DNA from 3 places in the Paenibacillus sp. J22P218 genome. Region 1 is predicted to be linked to each of the others. Evidence: riboswitches for the same ligand, from Rfam matches in the RefSeq annotation. Region 1 holds a riboswitch; each other region holds the start of a gene.
What was found. Region 1 has a riboswitch for cyclic di-AMP ahead of AC0YN0_RS01275 (hypothetical protein). Riboswitches for the same ligand answer to the same signal wherever they lie in the genome.
Positions count from the first base shown of each region.

Region 2: another riboswitch for cyclic di-AMP. It lies ahead of AC0YN0_RS30275 (C40 family peptidase); the one in region 1 lies ahead of AC0YN0_RS01275 (hypothetical protein).
Region 3: another riboswitch for cyclic di-AMP. It lies ahead of AC0YN0_RS24045 (TrkH family potassium uptake protein); the one in region 1 lies ahead of AC0YN0_RS01275 (hypothetical protein).

Region 1 covers NZ_JBWDNL010000001.1:268,593-275,892, reverse strand. The annotation lists gene kdpB (potassium-transporting ATPase subunit KdpB) at 1-1,978, opposite strand, end outside; gene kdpA (potassium-transporting ATPase subunit KdpA) at 1,997-3,676, opposite strand; gene kdpF (K(+)-transporting ATPase subunit F) at 3,692-3,769, opposite strand; gene AC0YN0_RS01275 (hypothetical protein) at 3,912-4,307, opposite strand; cyclic di-AMP (ydaO/yuaA leader) riboswitch at 4,436-4,618, opposite strand; cyclic di-AMP (ydaO/yuaA leader) riboswitch at 4,644-4,851, opposite strand; cyclic di-AMP (ydaO/yuaA leader) riboswitch at 5,249-5,408, shown strand; gene AC0YN0_RS01270 (hypothetical protein) at 5,414-5,809, shown strand; cyclic di-AMP (ydaO/yuaA leader) riboswitch at 5,875-6,045, shown strand; gene AC0YN0_RS01265 (hypothetical protein) at 6,051-6,482, shown strand; gene AC0YN0_RS01260 (ABC transporter permease) at 6,551-7,300, opposite strand, start outside.
Region 2 covers NZ_JBWDNL010000011.1:37,146-44,445, reverse strand. The annotation lists gene AC0YN0_RS30280 (MFS transporter) at 58-1,284, shown strand; gene AC0YN0_RS30275 (C40 family peptidase) at 1,412-1,888, opposite strand; cyclic di-AMP (ydaO/yuaA leader) riboswitch at 1,892-2,085, opposite strand; gene AC0YN0_RS30270 (hypothetical protein) at 2,438-3,265, opposite strand; gene AC0YN0_RS30265 (M1 family metallopeptidase) at 3,293-5,311, opposite strand; gene AC0YN0_RS30260 (YwhD family protein) at 5,419-5,940, shown strand; gene AC0YN0_RS30255 (RNA polymerase sigma factor) at 6,086-6,670, shown strand; gene AC0YN0_RS30250 (anti-sigma factor family protein) at 6,667-7,224, shown strand.
Region 3 covers NZ_JBWDNL010000006.1:89,745-97,044, reverse strand. The annotation lists gene uvrC (excinuclease ABC subunit UvrC) at 1-1,175, shown strand, start outside; gene AC0YN0_RS24050 (lysostaphin resistance A-like protein) at 1,141-2,775, opposite strand; cyclic di-AMP (ydaO/yuaA leader) riboswitch at 3,023-3,197, shown strand; gene AC0YN0_RS24045 (TrkH family potassium uptake protein) at 3,292-4,638, shown strand; gene AC0YN0_RS24040 (potassium channel family protein) at 4,656-5,318, shown strand; gene AC0YN0_RS24035 (LysR family transcriptional regulator) at 5,412-6,311, opposite strand; gene AC0YN0_RS24030 (succinate dehydrogenase cytochrome b558 subunit) at 6,614-7,285, shown strand.

The DNA.
Region 1 (7,300 bases):
TAACGCCTCCGAGTCCATAGACCAACACGTTGCGGCTCAGCAATCTCGAGGCGCTCATTGCTTTATAGGCAACGCCTTTCATGGCGAGCGGTATCAGCAGCGGTATAATAATCGCATTGAAAATCAACGCCGACAGTATAGCAGACATCGGGGAGCCGAGATTCATAATATTAAGCACGCTCATCTGAGGGATAGCGAGCATGAACATAGCGGGAATGATTGCGAAATACTTAGCAATGTCATTCGCGATGCTGAATGTCGTAAGCGCCCCTCTCGTCATTAGAAGCTGCTTGCCAATTGCGACTACTTCAATGATTTTGGATGGATCGGAATCCAGATCGACCATATTGGCCGCTTCCTTGGCCGCAGTCGTACCGCTGTTCATCGCTAGGCCGACGTCGGCTTGCGCCAGAGCTGGCGCGTCATTCGTTCCGTCGCCCGTCATCGCGACCATCTTGCCCTCCGCCTGCTCACGGCGTATGACCGCAATCTTGTCTTCCGGCTTGCTCTCGGCAATGAAGTCGTCAACGCCGGCTTCTCTAGCGATCGTTGCTGCCGTAAGCGGATTGTCGCCCGTACACATAATGGTTTTGATCCCCATCTCGCGCAGCTGATCGAACCGTTCCTTCATCCCCGGCTTGACGGTATCCTTCAAATAGATGACGCCGAACAATTGCTTGTCAACGGCTACCGCAAGCGGTGTACCGCCAAGCGTCGCAATCGTATTCGCGATTTGGTCCGTGTCGGACGGTATCTGTCCGCCCTGCTCGATTACCCATTTCTTGACCGAATCGACGGCCCCTTTGCGAACTCGCCTACCGTCCGGCAAGTCCATCCCGCTCATGCGCGTTTCCGCTTTGAAAGGCACGAATTCTCCGCCCTCAGCAATGGAAGCATCGTAGCTAAGTCCTTGCTTCTTCATCCATTCCAGCACGGATCTGCCTTCCGGCGTCTCGTCCTTGATGGAGCTGATCGCAGCCCACTCCGCTAAAGCCTGCTGATTGACGCCGCCTGCCGCAATAAGCTCGCTTGCCATCCGATTGCCGAACGTAATCGTTCCCGTCTTATCCAAAATCATTGTATTGATGTCTCCTGCGGCCTCGACCGCTTTACCCGACATGGCAAGCACGTTGTATTGCGTAACGCGGTCCATGCCGGCAATGCCGATCGCCGACAACAAACCGCCGATCGTCGTTGGAATCAAACATACTAACAAAGCAATCAGCACCGGAATTTCCAAGTCGACGCCTACGTATTCCGCAATTGGCTTCAACGTGACAACGACGATTAAAAATATGATCGTCAAGCTCGTCAGCAGCGTATTCAGCGCGATCTCATTCGGCGTTTTTTGCCGCTTGGCACCCTCCACGAGCGCGATCATCCGATCGATGAACGATTGTCCCGGATCGCTTGTAATTCGGACCTTAATCGAGTCGCTGACGACCTTCGTGCCGCCGGTTACCGAGCTGAAGTCTCCGCCCGCCTCTTTAATAACGGGCGCCGATTCACCCGTGATAGCTGATTCGTCTACCGATGCCAGACCTTCGATGACTTCGCCGTCTCCGGGAATCATCTCGCCTTGAGAGACGACGACGATATCGCCTTTGCGCAGCTCCGGCGAAGATACAACCGTAATCGTACTGCCAACCAGCTTATTGGCGGTCATGTCCTGCTTCGACCGTTTGAGCGAATCGGCCTGCGCTTTGCCTCTGCCCTCTGCGATTGCCTCCGCAAAGTTCGCGAACAGCAGCGTAACGAACAGAATGACGAACACGGTCAGATTAAAGCCAACGTTTTGCTTGGCATCGAAATATCCGGGGAATAGGGCCATCAATAGGACGATAACCGTACCGACCTCTACAACGAACATGACCGGATTTTTCATCATAACAATGGGATTCAATTTTATGAAGCTGTCCATTACCGCACGTTTGACCGCGCCTGAGGATAGCAATTTATTGGTTTCGTTTCTACTCATCTTCGTTCACCTCATCCGTTAGCGGAGTGTCAAATGTTCGGCTATCGGTCCGAGAACGATAACCGGCAAAAATGTTAAAGCGCCAATCAGCAACACCGTACCGATCAACAGTCCAAGGAACAGCTTATTATCCGTGCGAAACGTGCCGATGGTCTCCGGAACCGGCTGCTTGCGTGCAAGCGATCCCGCTACGGCGAGCATCGCGATCATCGAGATGTAGCGTCCGAAGAGCATGACAAGTCCGGTGCTAATATTCCAGAAAGGCGTATTATCGCCAAGTCCTTCGAAGCCGGAGCCATTATTGGCAGCCGAGGACGTATACTCGTAGAGCACCTGGCTTATGCCGTGGAAGCCCGGGTTGGTAACGGCTGCGTAACCAAGATCGGTCATGAACGCGAGAGCGGTCGGTACAAGGATAATGAACGGATGCGCGAGAATCGCGATGGCGATCAGCTTCATTTCGCGAGGCTCGATCTTCCGCCCGAGAAACTCCGGCGTCCGTCCAACCATAAGCCCGCATATAAACACGGCCAAGATCGCGTACATAAGCATATTAATTAGCCCTACGCCCTTGCCCCCGAATACGACGTTAAGCATCATTTCGGCCAGCGGCACCAGTCCGCCAAGCGGCGTAAGCGTATCGTGCATATTGTTGACCGTTCCTGTCGTCGCAGCCGCCGTCACCGTCGTGAAGAGAGCGGATTGCGCGATGCCGAATCGAACCTCTTTGCCCTCCATGCTCCCCTGCGAGGCGTCGATGCCAAGCGCGGCCATTGCCGGGTTGCCCATCTTCTCGGCGCCATAAGCAACGCTAAGGAATACGAGGAACAAGGTCATCATGGCCGAAAAAATGATCCAGCCCTGCTTTTTATTTTTGGCGAATAAACCGAACGTGTAAGGCAGTGCTGCTGGAAGAACCCACATGCACAAAATTTCGATGACATTCGTTAACGGATTCGGATTCTCGAACGGATGAGCCGAGTTGACGCCGAAGAAGCCGCCGCCGTTCGTACCGAGATGCTTGATCGATTCCAGCGAAGCGACCGGTCCAATGGCAATTTGTTGCACCGCGCCCTCGAACGTCTTGATCGCGATCGTCGGATCGAGTGTCTGCGGTACTTGCAGCGCAACGAGAACGAGCGTAACGATAAAGGCCAACGGAAGAAAAATTCTCGTATGGGCTTTAACAAAATCTTCGAAAAAGTTGCCGATCGTTTTTCCTTTGCTCGTAATGCCCCTTACGAACGCGATTGCGACTGAAAACCCAGTTGCAGCGGATGTGAACATCATCATCATGATGACCGCCATTTGCGAGAAATAAGACAAAGCGCTCTCGCCGCTGTAATGCTGCAGGTTCGTATTGGTCATGAAACTGATAATCGTATTAAACGTAAGCGTAGGCTCCATGCTCGCCATGCCGTTTGGATTAAGCGGCAGCGCATGCTGCAGCCGTAGAATCAGATAGCTGAAAGCTACCAAAATGATGTTCGTGGCGATGAAACAGAGCGCATACGTTTTCCAGCTCATGCCCGCTCGATTCTTAAGTCCAATCAACCTGTAAATGAACCGTTCCGATCCTCCATATACGTTATCGAGCCGGTTGGACTCGTTCGAGAATACGTGATACACATACGTTCCGAGCGGCTTCACAAGCAGCAGAAGAACGGCAATGACAATTAATAGCTGCAAAATATCCATCGTTGTTCCTCCTGGTTAAAATTTTTCCGGGTGAATTAAAGCATATAAGAGGTAACCGAATACGAGCACCGCAAGCGCTGCTACGATAATCATTCGCCATCGCCCCCCGTTTGCTTGACAGCTCTGTCGCACCAAGCAAGAAAACCATAAAACAATCCGAAGCAAACGATTAAAGTACCAATCATGTACAGATCCATCAAGGCAGTTCCCTCCTGCTATAGACATTTACAAAAAGTTATTTTTTCAATAGAAACCCAATTTCGCCGGTTTGCGAATGTACGATGTGATCTGCGCCAAGCCCTTTATATATGACTCTTGGATTCCAATGCGTCGTAATGACGTAGATCGATCCAGACGTCCAATCCCTGCAGCATTGTATGAACCTGCAGCTAAGAGCTAAGCTGCTCTCAAAGATGAAGACATCGCCAATGACCTTTTCCGGTATCATCCAACTATTCCTGTCATTAGTATTCACGTATAAAACGTTATTAAGTCCATGCTTACGAAGTTGTCTTTCCTCTAGCTTGCTGTTCGTCAGGACGATGAACGGCAGTCCGCGAAATACCAATGTTTTTATGAATGCTTTGCCAGCTTCATTAAGCCCGGCAACGATAATATGCTCCTCGCCCAACGGCAATCTCCTCCGAATTTCTGAAAAAAGGCAACAAAAAAGAAGCCTGCGGGAAAAGAGGACCTTTCCCCGCGGGCTTCTTCGGAGGCATGGCTAAGGAAGCCATGCCGAATCGGCACTGCGATGGTTGCCTCTCTCGATTACGCTTACGAGGTTAGCTGTCGGATTCGGGCGTGAGAGTCGCCCTACGCAAGGTGGTTACGCCTTGCGATTCACCCCATGAGCACCTATGCGGCCGACTCCATCGCGGCGCATCGCTCTTTGGTTCCCCCGTTCCCGCAGACTGCTGCGGAACTCAGCGATAAAATAGCAATTAAAACGAATCGTTGTATCATTCCTCTCTCCAAACCACGCTTACGAGGTTAGCTGTCGGATTCGGGCGGTGAGAGTCGCCCTACTTCGAAGCGGCATCCATGGTGCTGCCTCTTCGAAGATTCACCCCTGCCGTGCCGCCTTTCCGACTCTCACATCGTACAGACGCACCGCTTCACATTTGGTTCCCCCGCTTTCCGCTTGCCTCGCGGAAACTCAGCGATCAGTCCATCGCAACTTCAATTGCGAATCCTGTATCGAATCTTACTCCCAGCCAAATTTTATGTAAAGCAGGCCCAGCGACCATATTGGATAATATAGGAGCTTATAGAGTGATCGTTAACGTTTTCAAAAAGTAATATCTCGATATTACTCACTTTTTCGCCAATTATCTCTCGTTTTCTGAAATTACATATATGTCTGAATTTCGTATCCAACACGCGCAAGCATGCTTTTTTTCAAATCATAAATAACAGAAGTAAAAACGAGTATTCCATCGAAAAAGCCTCTTTTCATGGATAAAATGAACGTCGCTCCTCTAATTTGCTCTTAGAGCGTCTTGTGCAACAAAATGAACCTTTTACAAATGCTTCGAATCGGTTTAGGATAGACGTCGAGCCGAAAAAGGCATATCATTATCGCTGAATTTGTCCATAGGATAAAGCGGGGGAACCAACAAGAGCAATCGTTCGATTGTTCGAATGGGGTGAATCCGAGGCATTGCCTCGGTAGGGCAGCTCTCTAGTCCGAATCCGTCAGCTAACCTCGTAAGCGAATAGAGGAGAGAATTTCATATGTTCATACAAGCACAAATCGACGAGCCATTACCTTCTTGCACCAACGACTGCCCGGCGCTAAGCATTCGAAGAATCGAGATGTTCGTCATTCCTGATTACGATGGTTATCGCACAGGTTATCGCGTCTGTCTCCATTTAGCAACGACTAACGGATTAGGCTGGGGTGAGTTGTTCGTGAATGAAGCAGATAAACCGGCAGACTGGGTCAGATGGGGCAGCATGCTGCATCGTTATATAGGTGAGATACATGCTAAGGAAATCCCCGTTGACAATCGCATTCACGGTTTGTTCAACGACGCGCTTCTTCACGTTCGGAACGACAAGAGTACGAGAAATCCCGCCATGAGTGGAGATTTACTGAAGTGCTCCGTTTCCTATATCTCACTGTTTTAAGAGTAAGTTGTCAGAATATTTAGCGAAAATCATTTACAAACGGCGCGGATAGATTTATAATATACGGCATACTAACGCTGAATTTTTCGTTTGAAAAAGCGGGGGAACCAACGCGAGCCACTACTTGGATCAATCGATCCGCTCGCAAGGGGTGAATCCAAGGATTTGTAACCTTGGTAGGGCGTCTCTCTGTCCGAATCCGACAGCTAACCTCGTAAGCGAAATAAGGAGAGGTTTATTTATGTTGACGAAATCCGATTGTCATCTTTCTTTTCTGTCCGATCAAGATCTTAGTGACAGTCTCACCATCACACGCATCGAGTTGTTCGTTATTCCTGCCCTCGCCGTCGACTCTTCCGGTTATCGCGTATGTCTTCGAATGTTAAGCAACAAAGGGGTCGGCTGGGGTGAATTTTTTGCGCCTGAGTCCGACAGCCAAATCGATCTGAAGCAATGGAGCGAGCCGCTGCGTCAATTCGTCGGAGCTTTCACGGATTCTGCCTCGTTGTATGACTCTCTACTGCCGGCACATGTGGATGGAAGACTCAATGAATTGTTCTGCACCGCGATCGACGATCTTCTCGCTCATACCGACAACCCTACCTTCATCGAAGGCAATACCGAAGAGACAGTACTTAAGAACCGTTCCGTCGCCTATGTGTCCATCCATTAGCGTATTAGAATGAAGCAAGCCCGCTCCTACAGCGCGAAGGAGCGGGCTTGCTTACGTTATTGGCGAGCTTATGATCCGGTCGAACGATAATGTCGGACACCGATATGCCATACCGCTAGACAAGGTACCAAGAACAATACACCAGCAAGCGGCAGCAGCATATAGAACAAGTCATTGCCGTTCTGCTTTCCAAGAATATAGAGCAACGGCAAATAATTGACGCATCCGAACGGGATAATATACGTAAACAGAACTTTAACCCATCTTTCGTAAATATTCAGCGGGTATTGCGCCATCTCCCGCCCTCCGTCCGTCAAAATGTTTGCGATCTCAAGTCCCTGAATCGTCCAAAAGCACATCGTTGCCATCAAGATATAGATGCCTGCGAAGATACATACGCCGCAAACGATCATCAATATAAGTGTCATTACCTTCGCCGCGTTCCATTCAACCGGCAGCTTGTACAGTGCCCAGCCAAGCACAATCGCGCTTTGCAACATCCGCCCGACTCTCGTGAACTCGAATTGCGACCCAAGCACCTGGAGTACCGTGCTGCGCGGACGAACAAGCAGACGGTCGAACTCGCCTCTTCTCACGAGACCCGAGAATGCATCGAAGCCCCGCGCGAAACATTCGCTTAGCGAGAACGCCATATGAATAATGCCGAAACACAACGCAACCTCGAAGAAGGTCCAGCCTTGCAGTTCCCCAAAGCGCTCGAACATAAAATACAAACCTGCGAACACCGTTACCGGTACAAAAAACTGTCCGAAGCTTAGCAGCCAGAAGGAAGCGCGATATTGCAGCTGCGACTTGAA
Region 2 (7,300 bases), on a different contig from region 1:
CGAATAAGTATATCAGATAGGCGCCAGAAGGCGCGCGGACATAAGGAGAACTACGGCATGAAGAAGTTAATATGGATCGGCTGTCTGTCTTACTTGGTAATCGGTATTGCGCATGTGGTAGGCGGATCGATACTGGAGCAGCTGATTGATCATTATGGGCTCACGTACAAAGACGGCGGACAATGGATTATGAATCAATTTCTCGGCTTCCTGGTCGGTGTCATACTGGCTCCCTCCATCACGGCAAGAATCGGCAAGCGAGGCGCGGTGCTTATTGCGCTTGGCGCGCTTACTTTAAGCGAAGCCGCTTACAGCCTGCTTCTTCCCTGGGGCTGGATGCTGGCCGTTGCTCCTCTCGCGGGGTTCGGCTTCGGCATGACGGAAGCGGTCGTCGGCGCGATGATTATCGACCTTGCTAAGGGCAAGGCTTCGGCGATGAGCCGGTTGGAAACGTTCTTTGGCGTCGGCGCGCTTATTATACCGGTTGCAGCCGCTTACTTGATCGCTCAGAACGTATGGCAGGTATCGTTCCCGATACTGGCGGCACTGTCGGGCGTTACATTCGTATTATGGCTCACGATGTCCTTCGGCAAGCTGGACGAGCAGATCGGCTTTCAACCGCCGAAAGCAGTGGTGAGCAGCAGCCTGGAGCAAGAGACGGCGGGTGCAAGAACCGGTTTATTCGGTTATCCGCGCACTGCGCTTCCGTTCTTGCTGCTGTCGGCAGCGTTCTTCATGATCTACGTAGGCATGGAGATGAGCTTCTCCAATTACTTGCCTTCCTTGCTTATTGAGCGTTCGCAGGTAGATGAGTCGAGTGCTGCGGCAGCGCTCAGCCTGTTCTGGGCAACAATGGTGTTCGGACGTATATTTGCAGGCACGTTGGCGGAGAAAATGGGGTACGCGAAGTATTTGTTTATTGCTACTGGCGGAGCAACGATCGTGTTCGCATTAATGGCGCTCATGGGTCAACTCAGCTCGATGCTCTTCTTCGTCGCCTTAAGCGGTCTGTTCTTCTCGGGTATATTCGGTATCGCCCTTGTCTATGCGAACGCGTTAATCCCAGGCATGACTGAGCGGACGACGAGCCTGCTCGTAGCATGCGGCGGGCTTGGCGGGGCAATCTTCCCTCGCGTTACCGGCTGGTTCATGGATCGATATGACGGCGGGGTTACGCTTTGGTATGTAAGCGTACTGGTTCTGATCATGCTGCTCGTACTGGGCGCAATGCTTGTGCTGGGCAGAGGGCAGTCGCAGCGGCGCGATGCTGTGCGTAATAGATAGAAAGTAATAGGCCACCCCAACAGCCCGCAGGCTGTTGGGGTGGCCTATTTTGTCAGAAAAACAACAAAGCCGCAGACTGTTGTCTCGTGTGGACGAACAGAGTGCGGCTTTGTTGTAAAGGGTGAAACTATTTTGCGTCGGCGTAAGTAGTGAATGCTTCCTCGCTAAGAATGCGACGTGCTGTCACATAACGAGGTTTGTAGTAAGAGGAATCGAGCTTGTCGACTACAACGCCGCGGCTAACCGAAGCGTGTACAATCTTGCCGTCCCCTATGTAGATACCGACGTGGGAAATTGCGCCGTTGTTGCCGCCGCTTGTGTCGAAGAACACAAGATCCCCGGCAATCAGGTCATCTTTAGCGACCTTCGTGCCAACTGTTGCTTGATCGGAGGAAACGCGAGGAAGATCGATGCCCATCTTAGCGAACACATAGCTCGTGAAGCCGGAGCAATCGAAGCCTTTCGCGGTAGTTCCACCGCTTTTGTACGGAGTACCAATGACGTCATTGATAAATCCGTTCATTTTGGAGTCTGCGAAAACGCTTCCCGCTTGAAAAGCGAGCAAGAGCGCAAGCCCCAAAAGCATTACGGTAACCTTTTTCAATTGTGAAACTCCTTCCGGTGCCGACGAGGTTAGCTGTGGGGTTCGGTTGAAGGTTCCCTATGATTCCTCAGGCGCTACGAACAAGTCGATGATGTCCTCTTCTACAGAGGCGGTATGACTTATAGCCGTGGCGTCGGAATCAATTCACCCAGAGTGGTTCCCCCGTTTTCCGCTAGGAAATTAGGCAGTTTTGTTTTGCTCTTGACAATTATTCGATTATTTTCATTGATCTCCTGCCTTTCTAACAAAATTCTAATAATTCTCATGTAATCTTTTGACAAACTGCTTCGTATAATCATTTTTCATGTAATATTTAAGCCGCAACTAGGACCGAGGGACTAAATAATCGATACTCGATTTCATTAATTATGTGGATATTCTGTAAAGTATGACCCCAAGGTACTAATGGTGAGAGGATTCTCATCTTTCTAGCAAAAAAGGCTGTCGCCGTCATTAGTAGGATGATAACGTAAAAACCCCCGAATTCGCCATAATAGGACAGGCGTAAATTCGGGGGTATTTGAGCTAAAGCGGGCTAAGATAATGAAGCTACTTGGATTGCAGGCATTCGTATTGGGCGGCAATGGTCCATACTCGGACGAGCGTTCGCACCAAGTTGTAGCCTTGATGAAGGATGAGCGCGAATAGTCCGGCCCATAGCAGCGATACGCCGGTGATGAGAAGTCCTAATCCGGCTCCGATGGCCCACATAACCAGCGAGATGGCAGCGAATGAGATGATATGCCTCAGAGCGCGCCCGAGCGAGTGGAGGATGCCTTCTTTTGAAGCGGCGCCAAGCTGCATGGCCAGGAAGAGCAGATGCAGCAGCACGCCCCAGAACAGCCATAGTCCAGCGCCGGGAAGGACGGATTGCAGCAGGTCGACGTTCGATCCGCCTTGCAGGTATGCGTCGAGCGCATGAGGCAGCACCCAGAATCCGGGAGCAAGTGTTAGCGCGGCCTCCGCCCAGTGGAGCACCATGACCGGTTTCCAAGCTTTGCGAATGCCTTCTACAAATTTAGTGCCGCCGCCGGACACGCCTTCGCCTCGCGTACTAGAATGGTGCAGCGAATAGAACAGTCCGGCATTGAACAGGGGAGTCAGCAGCATGCGGATGGCGAACAAGCCGCCTAGCATCCATACATAAGGCGTAAGGATGTCCGTCTTCAGCAGTTGGAACTGCGCTTCGGTCAGAAAGAGGTGAACGGCTGTATCAGACGGGTATGCAGCTGGAAACCGGCGCAGCAAGGGCGAGACGACCGAATCGATAAATCGATAGAGGAAGAAGCCCCATAGCAACTGATACAGAAATAACAGAATGATGAGGTGGAAGTGCTTGACCGCAAGCTGCCAACCTTGCTTCATATACATTTTCATATTCGATCGCTCCTTGCGCGCTTATACTTACCAGCTCAGCGTACCTAACAGTCCCTCGATCAGCTTCGATACGCTGATGCCCCACCGGATGCGCGTCTTGTCCGGCAGATCGGCTTGCATATAGTTGTTGATGAGCTTATTGTCGAGTACGTTCGAATGCTCGGAATCGATCATCGCCCATTGCAGAGGAGCCGTATGCACTTGCGTAATCTGGACGTGGGAGTCGTCGGCATCCCATAGCTTTGTCACCGTCGCGCCGTCCGTGAACTGCAGCGTGATCGGGATTTGACCGCTTACACCGCCGTTCCGCTTCACGAGCACGGTCGATTCATAGAGCTTCTGGCCGTCCTGCTCAGTCGGTTTCACTTGAATCGATTCGACCGAGTAGTCGGACATTTGGTTCGCGTAAACGTATCCGCTGAAGTAGTCATGCCACTTCGTCTTCGTTACCTGTTCGACAACGCGCTGGAAGTCGGCAGTCGAAGGATGCTTGAATTTGTATTTTTGAAAATAGGTCCGCATAATCTTCGCCATTGTCTTGTCGCCGACCTGATGCTGGATGCCGACAAGGACAAGCTTCGCGCGCAGATAGACGTTCTCCGCGTATTGATTATGGCTGCTATAAGCCCAAGACGGCTGCTTAAGCGGCGCAGGGTCCGTCATATAGCTCGCTTCAATCCTGAGGTTCGGCTCAAGTCCGTAGGCGGACTCCATGACCATATCCTCGGCATAGGAGGTGAAGCCCTCGTCCAGCCAAGCTTCCTCGAATTCATTGGAGGCAACCATGCCGTACCAATATTGGTGGCCGATCTCATGAACGACGGTACGCTCGAGGTCGTAGCCGGGATTCGCCTTCTCGGCGGCGAACGCGGTGACGAGCGTCGGGTATTCCATGCCGCCTGCGCCATTGCCGCCCTTCGGCGGGACAACGATCGACAGCGTGCTGTAAGGATATTCGCCGTACCACTGCGCGTACTTGGAGAGCGCGGACTTGGCCGCATGCATGTAACGTTCCTGGAGGTCGGCATGCAGCGGGTCGAGGTACAGCTTAATGCGAACGCCCGGCACGCCTTTATCCGAGAAAGCTTCCTCCGCGAAGACGAAGTCGGGCGATGCCGACCATGCGAAGTCGTGAACGTCTTCCGCGTAGAATTGATACGACTTTCTTCCGTTGCCGCCTTCAGCCGTCTTCGTTTGGAAGCCTGTAGCTGCAACGGTATAAGACTCAGGTACGTTGATCTTCACGCTGTAAATGCCAAAGTCGCTATAGAACTCGGAATTGCCGTGGTATTGATGAACGTTCCAGCCTTCGGCGGTACGTCCTCGCGTTCCCACCGTTTCGTAGACCGCTACCTTCGGGAACCATTGGCCCGCCATGACGAAGTTGCCGGAGTAGCCCATACGGGCGAACACTTCGGGCAGCTTCACCTCGAAGCCCATGCGCAGCGTTACGGTCTTGCCTGGCGCAACGGGCTCCAGCAGGCGGAGCTTGACCAGCGTAAGATCGTTGACGTTGCCGTCATCGGGCTGAACGTAATGGAGGCGAGGCAGCAGGTTCTCCCCCTCAAGCGTCTGAAGCGACAGCAGGTTCATGAAGCCGAGGCTGTCCGCCGTAGCCTTGTCCTCGCGCAGCTTGCCGCCTGACTCGCTCATGAACGTTGTTTTCTTGGACTGGAAAGCGTTCGGGTACAGATGGAAGTAGAGCTCGGACACCGCTTTTTTGCCGGGATTGGTCCAGGTTACGATCTGATCGCCGTCCAAATGCCGAGCGTCCTCGCGCAAGCTGACGTTCATGTGGTACTCAACTACACGCTTGCTGAGCGATTGCGGCTTAGGCGCTGCGCCCGTGTCGGGTTGCTGCTGGGCGGGCGGCTTGGCCGTTTTTTGGGCAGAAGCGGGCGGTGGCTGCTTGGCAATCGCCGCGGGAGCTAATGCATAGGTATACTGCGATTGCCAAGCATTCCCGAAGCCGTACTGCACAGACACGCCGAGCAGTACAATTCCGAGCATAACTAATAAGATTCGTTTGACGTTGCGTGGAGTCATTGAACGTTTCCCTCCCGTTGACAAGCATCTACAGCATGTATATGTTTGCTTTTCGAGGATTATTAGCTAAAATGTAATTATTGTACGGGGAAGGTGTGAATGCAGGGATGGATGATCAGAATCAGCAAGAACAGCCAGAGAAGAAAGAGAAGAAACAACTGTCGCTCAACGTTGTGAGCAACAAACAACATAAAGGTTTCGGAGCCGGATCCATCGATCTGAGCCAAGTATCCTGCATCATTATCGATAACGGAGAGGCCTATATCGATGTAGGCGCGATGCATGCGAAGAGCAAGATCGAGCGCGGCATTAAGTTTACGCCGAACCGGGAAGATACGCCGAACGGCCGCCAATGCTGGATCGTATGGGTAGCGGTGGATCGCAATGAAGAGGGCGCTTATTACGCAGGCGCTACGGCTTGCGAGATGTGGATCGATACGGAAGCGCGCCGCGGGTGGAAGATTCTCGCCGATCACGTCAACAAGCTGGATTATTCATTGAAGCGCCGTATCGTTCTTGGCGAGCTTGGCGATGTGGAGAAAGCCGCGTTGCGCAAGCTGCTCGTGGAGCACAACGCCGAGTGGTGGAATCGTTCGACAGATGAGCTCAAGCAAGCGCTTGAGGTGTAATTTCCGACTTTGCTAGTGAAATAATGGGGAGAACCTCACCGTTCGCAGGGATGAGCTTGACTGCGAATGGTGGGGTTTTCATCGTTATGTCTAAAAAAGTTTTTAAAAAAGTGCAGGGTATAGGACAGTCTCTGTCGTCTATTGTATGGGGAAGGAGGAGAGCGACATTCAGGATACGGATTGGATCAAGGCGGTACAGAGCGGCGGGCCCGAGCATTATCGACCGTTCGTGCAAGCTTATGGTCCGTATATATACAAAACCGTCTATGCCGTGCTGCATTCGCCGCATGATGCGGAGGATGTGACACAGGAAGTGCTCCTTCAAATCTATCGCTCCCTCCCGGAATGCCGATTAGACGGTTTGAAGACATGGATTACACGAATAGCAGTTAATCGCGCGATTGATTACAAGCGCAGCCGAGCAAGGAAACCCGAGGAGCTGTTCGAGAGCGAGGCGAACCTGCGGACCGAGGAGCAGCTGCATGATGACAGCCATGTTCCCGCCGCGGAATCGATCGCGCTGGAACAAGAACATTTACGGCATATTCGTGAGCGGGTGGACGAGCTGCCGGGAAATTATCGCGAGGTTGTCACCGCTTATTATATGGAAGACAAATCGTATGAACAGATTGCGGTCGAAACCGGATTGGAGCGCAAGAGCGTCGAATCCAGGCTGTACCGGGCGCGAAGCTGGATGAAGAAGCATTGGCGAAGGGAGGATTTTGAATGAACAAGCATATAGCAAGCAGAGAAGGTGCAGATGGGACGGTCGATCATGTAGCCGAACCTATGATGAAGAACTACGTGGAGCATCGTCTATCGGAGCAGGATCGCGAGCTCGTTGATGGGCATTTGGCTGAGTGCGAACATTGCTTGCAGCGCTTTATGGATGCGGCCCAGGCCACGCAAGCAGAGAGTGAGCTGTTGCTGCCGGATATGGATATATTGGAGCAGCGGGTCATTGCACAGCTCCATGCAGAGAGTGCAGCTGCAGCTGAGGTCAAGGTTGTTCAGTCATCACCCCGCCCTGCTCGCCGCCGTTCTTGGCTGCAGCATCCGGTCGCTCAATATACGATAGCGGCATCTATTACGCTGCTGCTTTTGGGTACAGGTACATTCGCCGGTCTGTCCGACAAGCTGTCCAAGCTGGATCAGGAGGCCGTCGTTCAACCTCCCCAGGCAACAGAGCAATTGCCGTCGCTACCGTCCGAATCATGGTCGGATCGTATGGTTGATCGTACGGGATCTTGGCTGGATGGCATTCGGGAGAGCAGGTACAGGTAAGCAAGAGCGTATGTACGGCTTCGCTCGATGAAGATAGATGCACGGGAGTACGATGAACAGAGAGGTAGGAATTTAG
Region 3 (7,300 bases), on a different contig from region 1:
AGCAGAAAATTACGCTCTCCGATGCGCTTGACCGCGACGTATTCGGCTATGCCGTGGAGAAGGGCTGGATGTGCGTTCAAATTCTGTATATGCGCCATGGCAAAATGATCGAGCGTCACGCGTCGACATTCCCTTATTACGGCGAAGAGTATGATGACTTCATGACGTACGTCACGCAATATTATAGCGACAATCCAGCGCTGCCCAAGCAAATTTTCTTGCCGCTGCCTCCAGAGCTGGAGCAAGCTGAGGAGCAACCGTCTGCGGCCTCGTTGAAAGGTGACGCCGAATCCGAAGAAGCGGCTGCAGGCTCCCGTGCGGATGATGTGATGGCTTCGCTGCACAGCTGGCTTAAGGTGAAGGTGCTCATGCCGCAGCGCGGACGCAAGAGCGAAGTCGTATCTATGGCGATGGAGAATGCGAAGGTAATGCTTGAGGATAAGTTCAGATTGATCGCCCGTGATGAGGAACGCAGCGTGAAGGCGTCCGAGTCGCTAGCCGATTGGTTAGGATTAGCCGAGGTGCACCGCATCGAGGCGTTCGACAACTCGAACATTCAAGGGACGAATCCAGTATCGGCGATGGTCGTCTTCACGGACGGCAAGCCGGACAAGAAAGAGTACCGCAAATATAAGGTGAAGACCGTAACAGGACCCGACGATTACGAAACGATGCGCGAAGTCATTCGCAGACGCTATGAGCGCGTTCTTAAGGAGCAGCTGATGCCGCCTGATCTAATCGTCGTCGACGGCGGCAGAGGGCAAATATCGGCCGCTCTGGACGTGCTGGAGAACGAGCTTGGCTTATCTATTCCGGTCTGCGGCCTCGTGAAGGACGCGAAGCATAAGACGGCGCAGCTCATGACGGGCGATCCGCCGGAGGTTGTGCCTCTGCCGCGCGACAGTCAGGAGTTCTATCTCCTTCAGCGCATACAGGACGAGGTGCATCGATACGCGATCTCGTTCCACCGCGAGCAGCGCGCCAAGTCGATGGTCGAATCCAAGCTCGATTTGATCCCCGGCATTGGCGAGAAGCGGCGCAAGCTGCTGCTCAAGCATTTTGGCTCGATCCGCAAAATAAAAGAGGCCTCCGTCGAAGACTTCAGGCCTCTCTCTATCGGGGAAAAGCTGGCTGGTCAAATTATTGCTGCTCTAAATGAGGAGGAATCGTCGTAATCGGCGGTTTCTTCTCTTTTTTGTCATCCAAATACTTAATCCCATAAGCGATTAGAATCGGCAAAATAACGAAGAAGATGCCTGATGCGATATCGAACGCCGAGCCGACGGTAACAATAGTAAGCGCTACGCCGACGCTGTTGAATATCGCATGCGTGAACATCGCCGTAATTAAGCCGTATCTGACGAAGATGAAGCTGAAGATCAGCCCGATAATCATTAGCTCGATGAGCCTTGTCGACGACGGGTATAGCGGGTACATGACGTGGCCGAGCGCCCATGATGCGGTTGGAATAATGGCTGCCACGAACGTATTTTTGAACCATTTGCGGAACAGGCCGATGCCGAAGAATCGGAATACGGCTTCTTCGGATATAGCTGCCGCCCAAGCCAGCACGGGCATGAGCCATAGATAACTCATGTTGTATGGCGATTGCGTCACGTCGCTGGTCGACCATGTGCCGATCGTGAATTTCAAGCCGATGAAGATGGCCGCCTGCAGCGCGAACAGAATAGCAGCGAAGCAGTAGCCAAGCCCCATGCTGCGCCACACGTACGTTCCGTACCCAGGCTGGCCGAAACGCGGCCATAAGGAGCGTCCTTGCGCCTTCCACAAGCCGTCGCCCGCCACAAGCGAGATATAGATCGAGCCGGCCATCGGAATAGACAATAGGACGGTGAATATGGCGGTAATCAGAATCGTCTGACCGCCGAGCTCGTTTTCGCCAAGCGATGCTCTAACTCCGTCGAGTACGTTCATATTAATGATGACATACGTAACGAAGTAAATGATCGTGAGTACGATTCCTCGCTTGAAGGACGTATGTCCTCGGTAAAGGACGGCGTAGATGACTGCAAGGACGAACAGGATGAAGCTCATGAGGAAGTAGCCGAAGCCGGTCATGAATTGCGCCCACTTGTCTTGGGCTTTCACATAGTCCCTATACTCAGCCGGCGCAATGAAGGCTGGCTTGTATTTCGTCATGACGGGATTGCCATCAATCAAGCTTACGGCAATCGTCACTTGCAGCTTCGATTCGCCGATCGAATGGTCGCTTGGGCTAACTCCCCACTCGCCGTTCGGATAGGCCGCTCCGCTTGCAAGCTCCTCTGCACGGAACCCTTGCTTCTCGAGCAACGCGATGCTCAGCTTATCGATTTCCGGATTGTCGTCCTGAACAGGCTCGCCGCCATGCAGATTCCAGGCCACGATACGCTCAGTCTGCATATGGACGTAGACAAATCCTTTGCCGCCTGCCCCTTCAAAGTCCACCTCGACTTGGTACGTATCGGTTGGGAATTGTTTATCGTATTGATCGGCATACGCCTCTGACAGCTCATCGCGCGTTAGGTAGCCGTTCATAAGCTTGTCGGATTGATGGACGGCCTTGGCGGAGTCCACTTCTCGTCCTACGAGCTTCTCGGCGAACGACGCGGCTGCCTGCTCCGCTTGTGCTTTGCTAATGGCTCTGCCGCCTAGCTCATCTGAAGAGCTAGCCTTTATTAGCGGGACGATATCGACGAACATGTAAATGAGAAGACAAATAACGGCTGCCCATATGTAACGCTTCCATTCCTTGTGCTTAATTGAATCGATCATCAGTTCACCTCATGCGTATAGGAGTAGGATGAAGCATACTATACTACCATATCACAACGTTCCCTGAATTATCCATTGAAACTAGGTCTTTATTTTCATAATCCCGCGAAATAACGATGTTCATGAAGTGTAGGGCAAGGTGAAGCGCATAACTGCGTCTTTTTGGTCGAATATAGCCTCTAATGTGAGAAAAGGGAGCTTTATGCAGAGACGTATTTGGGCTTATAATCGTTATCGTCATACCAAATGAATAGCACAGCCGAATTTCCTTAGGAAAACGGGGGAACCAAATTGTTGCCGGGCATCCGGCGGCATGGGGTGAATTTCTACATTGCCGGAGCGCAGCTTCAGGCGATTGAATAGGGCTGCCTGTCCAGGCCCGAATCCGTCAGCTAACCTCGTAGGCGTATTGGAACAGGACTCATCTTCATGAGCACTTGAGCTTCCAGTGCTTTTTTTTGTGCGCTTATAACGATAACGCAGTAGATTTTCGAAGATTGAGGTGCACAATATAAGATGAAATTTGCATGGATTTGGGACGTGAAGAACTGGTCTCCGCCAAGGATACTCGTTAGCGGCTTCGCGCTCATTATATTCATTGGGGCATTTCTGCTCTCTTTGCCCTTCGCTTCGGCGACAGGGGAACGGCTGAACTTTATAGACGCTTTGTTCACGGCTACTTCAGCGACATGCGTTACCGGACTCGTCGTCGTCGATACCGGCACCTATTTCTCGACAGCCGGCCAGATCGTTCTGATGGTGCTGTTCCAGCTTGGCGGCCTCGGCTTCATGACGATGGCAACGCTAATCGCGCTCGTCTTGCGGCGGAAAATATCGCTGCGCGAGAGGCTGATTCTTCAAGAGGCGATGAATCAGACAAGCATGGAGGGCATCATTAGGCTAATTCGCCGCGTCATCTACTACTCGCTGTCTATTGAACTCGTCGGGATGCTGCTGTTCACGTTCCGGTTCTCGTTCGATATGCCGCTTGGCAAGGCAGTATTTTTCGGCGCATTCCATGCCGTATCGCTGTTTAATAACGCCGGCTTCGATATTTTCGGAGATTACCGCAGCTTAACGCTGTATGTGTCCGATCCAATCGTTAATATAGCCGCGATGATGTTGATCGTATTCGGAGGACTCGGCTTCGTCGTTATGTCCGATCTAATGGAATATCGGAAGAACCGCAAGCTGTCGCTGCATAGTAAAATCGTCCTCGCCATGACGGGCACTCTGATCGCTTTAGGCACGATTGTGTTGTTTGTTTTCGAATTCACGAACCCTCTCACGCTCGGCTCGCTCGATTGGGGAGGCAAGATATGGGCATCATTATTCCAATCCATTACGCCGCGTACGGCTGGCGCCAATACGCTCGATTATACAGCTCTAAGGCAGGCTACCGTCTTCTTTACAATCATCCTTATGTTCATCGGCGCATCGCCGGGCTCAACGGGGGGCGGCATTAAAACGACGACGTTCACGGTGCTCGTAGGCGCCGTAATCTCGATGATTCGCGGACGTGAGGATATCGTCTTCTTCCGCTATCGGCTTGCCAAGGACCGCATCAACAAAGCGCTGACGATTACGATTTTGTCATTAACGCTCGTCGTGGTCGTGACGATGATCCTTGCAACGATCGAAAATCAGCCGTTCATGAAAATATTGTTCGAAGCAACATCCGCGTTCGGCACCGTAGGACTATCCATTGGATTGACCCCGGAGCTTAGCGATATTAGCAAAATGATTATTGCATTCACGATGTTTGCCGGTCGGCTAGGTCCATTAACGCTCGCTTATGCGCTAGGGCCTGGAACAGATAAAGAATTGTACCGGTATCCGGAAGGTAAAATAACAATTGGATAGGGGATTTACAGGTGGCTATCAAACGCAGTCAGTTTGTCATTGTCGGCTTGGGGCGGTTCGGCTCAAGCCTTGGAAGGGAACTCATCGAGCTCGGTCATGAAGTGCTCGGCATCGATAAGGATGAAGAAACGGTGCAGGATATGAGCAGCGTGCTAACTTATGCCGTATCGGCGGATTGCACGGATGAGGAGACGCTTCGCTCGCTCGGCGTACGCAACTTCGACTGCGGTGTCGTTGCGATCGGCGATGACATTCAGGCGAGCATTCTAACTGCCATATTATTGAAGGATCTTGGCGTGAAGAAGGTTGTCGCGAAGGCGATGTCCGAGCTCCACGGCCGCGTGCTTGAGAAGATCGGCGTTGACAGGGTCGTCTATCCGGAGAGGGATATGGGCATTCGGGTTGCGCATCAGCTCGTATCGCCTAACCTGCTTGATTATATCGAGCTGTCCAAGGATTATACGATCGCAGAGCTTGCCGTCCCGAAATGCTTGAACGGAAAGTCGTTGAGCGACCTTAATCCCCGGGCAAGATTCGGGTGCAGCATCGTTGCGATCAACAAGCCTAACGGTATAATTATTGCTCCTTCGGCAACAGATGTTCTTACGGAACGAGACATTATGGTTATTATAGGGACGAACGATCAAATCGAGGAATTCGAGGCGACGGTTATCCGTTAAATAGAGCACCGATCTTATGGATTCGAAAGCGATATATTGGAAATGATGAAAACAGCGGCTAATGCTTTTCGCCGCTGTTTTTTGTCCATTATGTTAGGCTTGCTTGCTCGGGAAGCGGGCTGCAATTTCATTAATCCACAGTCGAACCGAAGGACTCAGCCCCGCGGGATCGGCATGAATAAGCGATGTCGTGCGTTTCGTATCCTCAAGCTCGCGGATCGGTACGACAACAAGCTCGTTGTCGTCGATTAATTGTTGGCGCATATACGATTGCGGAAGCAATGTGGCCGCGCGGCATGTATGCAGCAGGCGAAGGATAGCTTCGAAGGAATCGATCTCCATTCGAACGTCAGGCTGCAATTGATACTTATCGAACAGCTCGTCGGTCAATACGCGGTACCAGGTTCCGCGGGAGAATAAAATCATCGGCATGCCGTCCAGATCCATAATGCCCAGCGAACCTTTGTCGGTTACGACCTGATTGCGCGGCAGAATGAGCAGCAGATGATCATCGAAGAGAGGCAGGCAGCGCAGCGTCGAATCCTCAATACTGGAGGCGACGATGCCGATATCGGCCTTATGCTCGCGGACTAGCGAGACGATTTCATGCGTTTTCCCGGTTACGGCTTTGATATCCACCTCGGGATGTGCGCTCGTCAACATTTGGATCAGATCCGGCAGTGTCGTCTGCAGCGTCGTGAGGCTTGCGCCGATCGTTAGCGAAGAACGGCCGGTCGCGGTGAATTCGGATACCGTTTGCAAATAGTTGCGATGAAGCTGTCTAAGCTCAATCGCATACTCGTACGTAAGCTGGCCTATTCTTGTCAGCTCCAGCCGTTTGCCAATACGGCGGAACAGCGGCGACCCGATGTCTTGCTCCAGCTTGGCGATCTTGCGGGATAGGGCAGGCTGCGACAGATTGAGCAGGGCAGATGCTTTGTTCATACTCGACTGCTCGACGATTACAGAGAATACATGGAGCTCATCATACACGACAAAATCCCCTTATGTCATTTTGTTATAAGAAATTATAAAAAATAAGCAATTCCATTATAAGCTGAAAAGGAGTAGGATGGAAAGTGTGGCTAGATTGTGTCGAGTTTTGTTGACGGAGGTACATGCTGGGGTTACAATGGTGAATGGTTTGTATGAGCGGAAACGGCTTCAACCGTCCACTAGCGGTGAAAGTACGTTTTGCACTAAATTCTAAGTACATATAAGTGGCGTAACTTAGAGGCTTAGAATTTACAGATGGAAAAGTATGCAACTACAGTCTTGAAAGGAGAAGGAAGAACATGAAAGGAAACTCGTATTTCTCGCGCAAGCTTCATTCGCTTCTAGGCATCATTCCGCTAGGCGGCTTTATCGTCGTCCACGGTTTGGCGAACTATCAAGCGTTCGAGCGCGGGCCAGAGGGCTTCGGCAAGGCCGTGCACTTTATCAATAGCATGCCTGTGGTAACGCTGCTTGAGATTTTCGGCATTTACCTCCCGCTATTGTTCCACGGTATCTACGGCCTATATGTGGCTTACCAATCGAATTCGAATACGGGGCGCTTCCAATACGGAAGGAACTGGGCGTTCACAGCGCAGCGCGTAACGGGGGTAATTACATTTATTTTCGTCTTCTGGCATGTGTACCAGACGCGAATTCAAGTGTACCTCGGCAACATTACGCATGAAGAACTCGGCTCGACCATGAACTTGATTGCGAACAATCCTGCTTACTTCGTCTTCTACGTGATCGGCGTACTGGCAGCGGTATTCCACTTCAGTAACGGCCTGTGGGCGTTTCTGATTAGCTGGGGCATTACGATCGGCCCGAAAGCGCAACGCATCTCGTCCTACATTTGTATGGGTGTTTTCGTAATTGTCGCTGCTCTGTTCATTCTTTCGCTTGTTGCGTTCAGAGGCGATGAATTCCAAGAAGCTGCAAGTGCCGCATTGGCGCTTACGAATATCGGTTAGTCTGATTAATAGGTA